3 regions of the Paenibacillus sepulcri genome follow, and region 1 is predicted to be linked to each of the others. Evidence: riboswitches for the same ligand, from Rfam matches in the RefSeq annotation. Region 1 holds a riboswitch; each other region holds the start of a gene.
What was found. Region 1 has a riboswitch for thiamine pyrophosphate ahead of ACFOLF_RS05000 (ABC transporter substrate-binding protein). Riboswitches for the same ligand answer to the same signal wherever they lie in the genome.
Positions count from the first base shown of each region.

Region 1 (3,279 bases):
TCGCTGTGCTCCTCGTGCCAATAGGCAATTCTGCAGCAAATATCCGCGCGGGGGAGGTCATACTCGAAGGATTTGAGCAGGCTCTGCAGTTCCTTCTTCGCATCGCCTTTTGCATGATAACAATGCGCAAGCTGTCCGCAGGCTGCGTGGTGGTCTTCAAAATAATCGACTTCTCTCCTTAAGAAGGATTCATAGCTGTCAATCGCCTCATCCCAGCGTTTGTGATCCATGAGCTCATTAGAATAATAGAAATGGACCCGGGCGCTCATGTTCCCCTGTTCTTTGCGGATCGTTTCTTCCAGTATCGAAATATTCCGAAGCGGGTCTTTATGCTCGCGCATTGGCGCGTGGGTAACTTCAATGCCGGAAGACAGCGCCCTGCCGTCGACAACGAGCACTTCATGCACAGGGTTGACCCATTGAAAACTGCGCGCACGTTTAACCAGCCGGTTGCGGCGTGTGAACAGCTGGGCATTTCCCTGAAAGTCCCGGGACAGGACGTAATCCATCAGGACCGTATCGTAATCGGAAGTCAGGTCGTTTTTCAATTTCAGGAACGCCTGCCGGTCCTTCTCCAGGAAAACATCATCCGCATCGAGCCAGCAAATATAATCCTTGGCAGCATGGCTGAAGGAAAAATTGCGGGCTGCGGCAAAATCGTGAATCCATTCGAAGTCGTATATATGATTCGTATACCTGGATACGATTTCTTTCGTATGGTCCGACGATCCGGTATCGACGATAATGATTTCGTCCATCAAATCCGCAACCGAATCGAGACATCGTGCGATCACCTTCTCTTCATTACGCACGATCATGCATAAACTGACCGAAATCAATTCAATCCACCCTTTCCAGTGCGCAAATAGGTAAAAAATGAAGCTACACGGTCTAGGCCGTATAGCTTCTTTGAAGAATTAGACCGTTGAAGAGGCAAGTCCCCAGAACACTTCGGGGCCGACCCGTGATGAACCAACGACGGCACTGCTTATAAAAGCAGAGTAAGTCGTTTGTGCAGCGGCGGGAGCCAAAAGGTCTTGTGCGGTAAAGCTGCGTGTATTAACGCCTGCAATACCAGCTGTGAAGATGGCGGAATAAATAATGGTGTCTGTAATCAAGGTTCCGCGAACAACCTGGACAGCAACGGTGGTACCTGCAACTAGAGCGCTGAATCCGATTGTTCCTGTAAGATCCACAATCGGGTTCGCGACGCTGCGGGTTTGCAGACCGATAACTCCGAACAATGCCGGAGCTGCGGTAAGCGCAACGTTGATGGAGCCGGAAGCATTCGCATTCATCGAGCTGCGTTGATCAAGAAAAGTTCCCATGCTGATTTCCCCCTTTCCTCGTAGATCATACATGCTATTCCAAGTTCTCCGTAATGGAGTAGGCCAAGAATGGCCTCTATTTGCGGATTTTATGAGACTGATAGGCAAACGATTGTAAAATCACCACAAGGCCCCCGTATATTTAACGGATCAAGCAACCTGTTATATGTCAACATTCAGGTGGCATTTTGCGCATTGTTTGCTATAATAGGAGATGCGACATAACTGAATATGACATGGGGAGCTGGAGTAGGCCGGCTGAGAGGGGATACCGTTACAATCCCGACCCTTTGACCTGATCTGGATAATGCCAGCGTAGGAATTGCATTGTAGCCAGCCCGTTTTCATGGTTTTAAGTGAAAGCAGGGGGGCGGATTTTACAAAGCCGTTTACAAGCGTCTTCCATCGGGAGGGCGCTTTTTCTTATGGACAAATCGGGGTTATGTGAAGAAGTTGTCGCTTATCTTGAACGATATTGGGGAGGAGCAGCGCAGATCATGGCAGTAAACAAACGGTTCACAATGGCAAAATGGGGAATAGCGGTGCTTATCCTGCTGCTCACGCTCGCGGGCTGCGGAGCCAAAGAGAATAATACGGAGCAGGCAGACAACGCGGCGGGTACAAACAGCAGCGGTGCGGATGCGGACGGAGCCAGCCAGGAGTCCGGCAACACGGATGCCGGACAGACCGCTGCCTTAACGAAGGTGAAGGTCGTGCTGGACTGGACGCCGAATACGAATCATACAGGGCTGTATGTAGCCCGGGACAACGGTTTTTTCAAAAACCATGGACTTGATGTGGAAATCATCCAACCCGGCGAAGCCGGTGCCGACACGATGGTGGCCACGGGCGCGGCGGATTTCGGAGTAGGTTATCAGGAAGGGATTACACAAGCGCGGATTCAGGGTGTGCCGCTGGTTTCCATAGCCGCTGTCATCCAGCACAACACCTCGGGCTTCGCTTCGCCTGCGGACAAGAATATCAAGACGCCGACCGATTTTGAGGGTAAAACCTATGGCGGCTGGGGCTCTCCGGCCGAGGAGGCCGTCATCGATTCATTGATGCAGGAGCAGAAGGCGGATGCGGGCAAAGTGAAAATCGTGAACATCGGCGATGCTGATTTCTTCACCGCTGTGAAGAAAAACATTGATTTTGCCTGGATTTATTATGCATGGACCGGCGTGGAGGCCGAGCTTCGCGGGGATAAAATCAACATGATTTACTTGACCGATTACAGCGACAAGCTGGACTATTATACGCCTGTGCTGGAAACGAATGAGAAGATGATTGCCGAGCGCAGCGACATTGTAAAAGCATTCGTAGCCGGAGCATCCGAAGGGTATATCTTTGCGATCGATCATCCCGAGGATGCGGCGGAAATTCTGATCAAGGCGGAGCCGGATCTGAACGCCGATCTGGTCCGGGCCAGCCAGAAATGGCTCAGCCCGCGCTATCAGGATGATGCAGCCCGCTGGGGGGAGCAAAAACCGGAAGTATGGACGAATTATGCCGACTGGATGTTTGAGCATAAGCTGCTGGATAAAAAACTCGAGGCGGATAAAGCCTTCACAAACGAATTTTTGCCTGAATAACCGATAAAGGCCGGAGGGAACTCAAAATAGCGAAAGGGGAAGGAAACGACATGGCGAACGCCTTATTAAGCATTCAAATACTGCCGCATACACCTGGAGGGGAAAGCGTCATCCCGTATGTGGACCGTGCCATCGAGATTATTAAAGCATCAGGCGTGCCTTACCGTGTAGCGCCGCTTGAAACGACGATGGAAGGGGAATTGAATCATCTGCTGTCTATCGTGCAGGAGATGAATGATGCGATGACCGTGATGGGTTGCCCATCCGTAATCTCACAAATCAAAGTGTACTATAATCCCGAAAGCGGCGCGTCCATGGGCAGGCTGCTGGAGAAATATCCAGATGGTCAGTAAGCTTCG
Region 1 covers NZ_JBHRUP010000001.1:1,109,416-1,112,694, reverse strand. The annotation lists gene ACFOLF_RS05010 (glycosyltransferase) at 1-839, opposite strand, end outside; gene ACFOLF_RS05005 (hypothetical protein) at 918-1,328, opposite strand; TPP riboswitch at 1,556-1,667, shown strand; gene ACFOLF_RS05000 (ABC transporter substrate-binding protein) at 1,850-2,920, shown strand; gene ACFOLF_RS04995 (thiamine-binding protein) at 2,971-3,273, shown strand; gene ACFOLF_RS04990 (ABC transporter permease) at 3,263-3,279, shown strand, end outside.

Region 2 (3,279 bases), 6.0 Mb from region 1:
CGGATACGCTGCAGCTGATGAGAGCGTTGTTCGAGGTGGTGAAACCGGATCAAATCCGCTCTGCGCGGGCATATATGGCAAGCGCCCAGCCCATTGTCGATGAGCCGACGATTCATTTATTGAAGCATCAATTGATGGACCGGGAGGAGCAGCTGGAGTGGGGGAATGAGGCCGTACGGCATTTCACGGCCGATGCCACTGAGAAAATGGTGGCCGATGCCGACCGCTGGGTCGAATACCTTCGTAATTTGCTGGCTGCAGCCGGAGGGATTGACGGGGATCTCGCCAAGGAGGAGCCCGATCCCGAGCTTGCGGTTGCCGCCCAGCTATTCGAGCTGCCTGCTTCCAGCACGCGCGACGAGCGGTTCCGCAGCGCAGTGAGCAAATTCAAGGAATTTCAGTTCGAGGACTCCGAGGCGGGCCGATTCGAAATGATGATGTTTACGCGCTTCTTCGAGATGTCTCCGGCGGAAGCGGTTGCCTGCGTCCACTTTCAATCCGAAGGCAAGCCATGGGAGTTCTACCTCGATACCGCCAGGCATGCCTGGGACGAGGTCAGACATTCCTGGTTCGGCGAAGCGGCGCTGCGCGTCAAGGGCTATGATATTTACGACAAGCCGAACTGGACGGGCTGGCTGGACATGACGCTGCAGCTGTTCGAGCCGGACGAGGCCTATACGCATCTGACGATTGCCATTGAGAAAGCGGCGATGAAATATCCGCCTGGCAAGCGCGAGGAATGGGAATTTTGCCGCGACATTGCCCGGGATCCGCTCATGACGACCTTCCAGGACTTCGACTGGGCCGACGAAGTGGTGCATGCCGGTTTCGGACAGCGCTGGATCGTGAATGACGTGCATAAAGGGGATCTGAAGCAGGCGATGACTTCCTCGGCAGAAACAGTCGAGAAGAGAGGGGCCTATATGGCGAAGTTCGACCATCAGGGAGCAGAGCCGAAAAGCCCGTATGCCGGCGGGTATTGAGAGGGAAATAATGTCTTAACGCTTGCCCTTTCAGATGCGGCTTCTTCCTGGCCGCATAAGGTTGGACCCGCATATTTGCAGCCTTCCAACAGATTTTTATTTGCTTTTTCTAGCATTCGTGATAGTATAAAGCCAATTGCATAGGATGTATCACTAGGGGAGCCGAATGGCTGAGATTGAAGATGAATTCAAACCCTTTGCACCTGATCTGGGTAATACCAGCGTAGGGAAGTGGTCTCACGATTGGTCTATCGGCATATGAATAAGTATGCTATTGCCTAGTTGAACAGGGCCGCCTTCTTATCTGGAGGGCGGTCTTTTTTGTGTTTTTATCCATACCGTAGTCTGGGAGGGCGGTGAACGTTTGACGGCATTGGAATTACATATAATTTCGGATGGCCGGCAGGATCTGGAAGCCTATGCGAAGACTGCCGGGAAGATTCATCCGTATGTGACTTCCTTTCATCTGCGGGAACCGGCGAGGAATGCTTCCGAGCTGTGGCAGGGGGTGCAAGCTCTGCTGGCCGAAGGCGTTCCGGCCGGGAAAATAATGATTAATGACCGGATCGATGTAGCATGGGCCGCCCGGCTGCAGGGCGCTCAGCTATCCTTCCGCAGTCTGGGCGTACGGGAAGCCAGAATGGCTTTTCCCGGACTTCGGCTGGGCTGCTCCGTGCATGGAATAGAGGAGTCTGTCGTGGCCGGGCAGCAGGGAGCGGATTTCCTGATTTATGGTCATATATTCGCAACGGCTTCCAAGCTGGGGCAGGAGCCGAGAGGGATCGGTGCTCTGGCGCATATGGTCCGGAGCGCAGATATACCCGTAATCGCCATTGGCGGAATTAATCCGGAGCGCGTGCAGCAGGTCCGGGCAGCAGGAGCAGCGGGTGTAGCGGTGCTGTCGGGCATTATGCAGGCGGCGGATCCTATGGGAGCCGCCTTGCAGTATGCCGAAGCTTTGAACAGACGAGGAGACGAATCAGATGACGAAAATGTTTGATGCGATCATTGTGGGCGGAGGGGTGATTGGAAGCTCGATCGCTTACCATATGGCGGCAAGAGGCATGAAGGTTGTGCTGCTGGAGCGTGACCGGCTTGCCGGGCAGGCCTCCAATGCCGCTGCCGGCATGCTTGCCGCACAGGCGGAAATCAACGAAGCGGGGCCTTTATTCGAGCTGGCCCTCCGCAGCCGCGCGCTCTTCCCCTCACTTGCCGCCCAGCTTCGAGAGCTCAGCGGAATTGATATCGGACTGGAGCGCAAGGGGCTGCTGCGCATCGCCACAACCGTCGCGCAGATGAACGAGCTTCAGCATGCGATCGAATTTCAGCGCAAAGCGGGGCAACAGGCAAGCTGGCTGACCGGTCGTGAGGTTCGCAAGCTCGAGCGGGCGCTTGCCCCGGATATTCTGGGCGCCATGCTTGTTGAAGAGGACGGGCATGTGCTGGCCCCGGAGCTTTCCCTTGCTTTTGCCAAGGCGGCCGCGGCGCTGGGAGCGGATATACGGGAATATGCGGAGGTTCAATCGCTTGTTCTGGAGCAGGGCTCTGTATGCGGAGTCCGCATTCGGGACACAACCTTGTACGGCAGCCGCGTCGTCATTGCCTCCGGCACCTGGAGCGGGCCGCTTATGGAGCAGGCTGGACTTTCAAGTCCTGTTTTCCCTGTTCAGGGAGAATGCTTCTCGGTGCTTACCCATGCTCCGCTGGTGCAGGCGACGATCTTCGGCGATGATTGTTATCTCGTTCCCAAGAAGGGCGGACGGCTTATTGTCGGAGCCACGATGAGAGAGCATTCCTATGACCGCAAAGTCACGCTGGGGGGGATTGGCAAACTCCTCGAAGCCGCCAAGCTGCTGGTTCCGGATATTGTGCATGCGGAATGGGAAAAAGCCTGGTCGGGACTGCGGCCGCAGACTGCGGACGGATTGCCTTTCCTGGGGGAGCATAAGGAGCTGCGGGGCTTGTACGTGGCGGCCGGCCACTATCGCAATGGCATACTGCTTAGTCCCATTACCGGGCAATTGGCCGCTGATTGGGCGGAGGGTAAAGCGGCAGAGGCCGATTATCTCGACGCTTTTCGATTGGACCGGCAGATGGACATGAAAGGAGCGATGAACCAGGATGAATTTGCACATTAATGGCGAGAACGTTGAAGTGCCCGGTACTTTAGCATCCGTGCACGACCTGCTCCGTCATTTCGGTTTGGAGGAGAAGGTAGTAATTGTAGAGTGGAACCAGAGCATTCTGGAAAAGTCCGCTCACCAGGATACCCGTCTGTCGGACGGAGACCGTATTG
Region 2 covers NZ_JBHRUP010000001.1:7,073,024-7,076,302, forward strand. The annotation lists gene ACFOLF_RS30725 (hypothetical protein) at 1-983, shown strand, start outside; TPP riboswitch at 1,129-1,230, shown strand; gene ACFOLF_RS30730 (thiamine phosphate synthase) at 1,348-1,983, shown strand; gene thiO (glycine oxidase ThiO) at 1,967-3,121, shown strand; gene thiS (sulfur carrier protein ThiS) at 3,105-3,279, shown strand, end outside.
Region 2: it holds a riboswitch for thiamine pyrophosphate, as region 1 does, so the genes downstream of both, ACFOLF_RS30730 (thiamine phosphate synthase) here and ACFOLF_RS05000 (ABC transporter substrate-binding protein) in region 1, are expected to answer to the same signal.

Region 3 (3,279 bases), 5.2 Mb from region 1:
ACACCCAATACGCCGCCGGTTCCCGGATTCACGACGAGCTATGTGAATACTTTCCGCAACGTTCCGGTTGTTATGGATTCTAGGGCCTATGATGCCGAGGATGGTGGACGGGAGAACCTGCCGCATGCGTACTACATTCGCAATATGACAACTGGCGATGGGGAATTATTGCAGAGCACGTCACGGACATTCTGGAGCAAGGTGTTCAACACACTCGGCACCTTCAATATCCGGCAGGTCGTGCAGGATTCGGCAGGAGCCGAGGCGCAGTACAACGGGCAGGTCACGATATACAACCAGATACCGCAAGCCCGGATTACAGTGCCTGAAAGCACGGATCAGAATAATCCGGCGAAGCTAACGGAATTCCGGCCGGCGTTTCAATGGAATTATGCGGATGCTGACGGAGATTTGCAAACCCGATACCAGCTTCAGATTTTCAAATATGGCGGAGAGCTGTATCGGGATACGGATATCAAGCCGGGCCGGGAACTCTCTTGGCGGCCAACTGTCGACCTGCCTGAGCATGTGTACATGTATGTCATAATCCGTGTGTATGACGGCTATGACTGGAGCAATTGGAGCGATCCGAAATACTTCTATATCGAAACGAACCGGCCGCCTGCAGCCGATTTTGACTGGACCCCCAAACCGGTGTATGAAGGGGATTCGATCCGGATCAGCCATACCATTGACGATCCCGACCTGGATACCTTACAGGTTATCTATATTGTCAAGGATCCGGAGGGAGGCTCACAAACCTTCAACTCCTTTCTTAATAGTCCCTATGGTCACACCGGGCCAGGTTTCAGAGGAGACAAGGCAGGGAAATATAAAGTCGAGCTTACGGTCCAGGACGGCCAAGCGCCGCCGGTTGTGGTGCGCAAGGACATACCGGTGCTGCCGCTTGACGTCAAGGGTCAGGTGATGCATACGGATTTGTGGGACCAGCGCCGCAGAGAATACAATATGAATCAAAACGGCGATGCAGACAGCCCGCGCGGTTATGAGGTCTTTTGGGCAGGTGAGAAGTTTGTGCTGCATGCCCAAACGACCGATACGGTTACAACTACCCAAGCGAATACTGTTGAGGTGACAATGAACGGCTTCACGACCCATCTGGATGCCGCGAACGCGCGGCGGACCAGCTGGAGCGGGAGTATGTGGGATGAAAGCTTCGAGAAGCTGGAGGATGGACCGCTGACGTTTACGTTCACCTCTACTTACAACAACGGGACCATGAAGACAGACTACGTAACCGTCACGGTTGCAGGCAATGTGCAGCAGACGGTTGGCATTCATCGAAGAAATTGAACATTATAAGTTGACTGCGTGTGCGTTCACGCGATATAGTCGTACTAGGAAATCCACTAGGGGCGCCCGCATGGGCTGAGATAAAGCGCTGATCGCTTTGGTCCCTTTGAACCTGATCTGGGTTATGCCAGCGTAGGAAAGTGGGCTTGTCTGTGCGATTATGGGCTGGATCTATGCAAATGTCTTTTCGCATAGACAGGATGCCTCACTTATTCGGACAATGAAGCATAGTCTTCATATGCCGGATGGAAATTGCCGCATTCAAACCGCTCCCATGCCGGAGCGGTTTTTTTAACCTTATAGAATTTATAAGCTTCACTCCTATAAATTTCTATACGGTCCAAGGGAAGAAATTTGCTCAGCCGCAAAGGACGGCAGAACGGATTCTTCCTGGTTCGCTCCAGCATGTAGTGTGTCAAGGAATGCTGTCGGTGAACGGGCTGAAGCCTGCTCATACCGGGAACTGATAGGACAGGGAACAGCCTGCCCTTGGCTCGTTCCAATTTTTCCGCACCGTCTATGCCGCTGTACCTTGCGAGCCTCCTAGGGGATTATCCAAATTACCTTGGGAGGTTTTTTGATATGACGATCATGGCTGGAGCATTGCCGGGCAGTCGCAAAGTGTATGTGCAAGGAAGCCGTTCGGATGTACGGGTGCCGATGAGGGAGATTGAACTGTCGCCGAGTATCAGTAGAAGCGGTGAGGTGCAGATGAACGAACCGGTTCGGGTATATGATTCCAGCGGTCCGTACACGGATTCCGCTTATCGGGCCGATGTGCGCAAGGGTCTGCCGGCTCTTCGCCGGTCATGGATTGAAGATCGGGGAGATGTGGAGCGCTATGAAGGGCGTGTGATTCAGCCGCTTGATAACGGTTTCCACTCGGAGAAAGCGGCAGGCAGCCAAGGAGCAGAACCGTACCCGGCTTTAAACCACACACCGCTAAGAGCTGTCCGCGGGCGCAATGTGACCCAATTATTTTATGCCCGCAGGGGAATCATTACGCCGGAGATGGCATTTATTGCTGTTCGTGAAGGGGTAGAGGCAGAGCTTGTGCGAAGCGAGGTAGCGGCAGGAAGAGCTATTATACCGGCGAATATCAATCATCCGGAGAGCGAACCGATGATTATCGGGCGCCGCTTCCACGTCAAGATCAATGCCAACATCGGTAATTCAGCCGTTGCCTCATCCATCGAGGAGGAAGTGGAGAAAATGACATGGGCCACCCGCTGGGGCGCCGATACGGTCATGGATCTCTCCACGGGCAGGAACATTCATACAACCCGCGAATGGGTCGTGCGAAACTCGCCGGTTCCGGTCGGCACAGTGCCTATCTATCAGGCGCTGGAAAAGGTGAACGGAAAGGCGGAGGATCTGAGCTGGGAGGTGTACCGCGATACTCTGATCGAGCAGGCCGAGCAAGGGGTAGATTATTTTACCATTCATGCGGGTCTGCTGCTGCGTTACATTCCGCTTACGGCCAAGCGGGTAACGGGGATTGTTTCGCGGGGCGGGTCGATTATGGCGGCATGGTGCCTGGCGCATCAACGCGAGAACTTTCTGTATACGCATTTTGAAGAAATTTGCGAAATTATGAAACAATATGATGTTTCATTCTCTCTCGGCGACGGGCTGCGTCCCGGCTCCATTGCAGATGCCAACGACGAGGCTCAATTCGGAGAGCTGGATACTCTTGGCGAGCTGGCTCAAGCTGCATGGAAACATGAAGTGCAGGTGATGATCGAAGGCCCCGGCCATGTTCCGATGCATCTGATCCAGGAGAATATGGAGCGTCAATTGAAGGTGTGCCGGGAGGCGCCATTCTATACACTGGGTCCGCTGACGACGGATATTGCTCCGGGCTACGACCATATCACTTCGGCTATCGGGGCGGCGATGATAGGCTGGCTTGGTACGGCGATGCTCTGTTATGTCACACCGAAGGAGCATCTGGGACTTCCCAAT
Region 3 covers NZ_JBHRUP010000001.1:6,349,684-6,352,962, forward strand. The annotation lists gene ACFOLF_RS27660 (hypothetical protein) at 1-1,314, shown strand, start outside; TPP riboswitch at 1,363-1,470, shown strand; gene thiC (phosphomethylpyrimidine synthase ThiC) at 1,897-3,279, shown strand, end outside.
Region 3: it holds a riboswitch for thiamine pyrophosphate, as region 1 does, so the genes downstream of both, thiC (phosphomethylpyrimidine synthase ThiC) here and ACFOLF_RS05000 (ABC transporter substrate-binding protein) in region 1, are expected to answer to the same signal.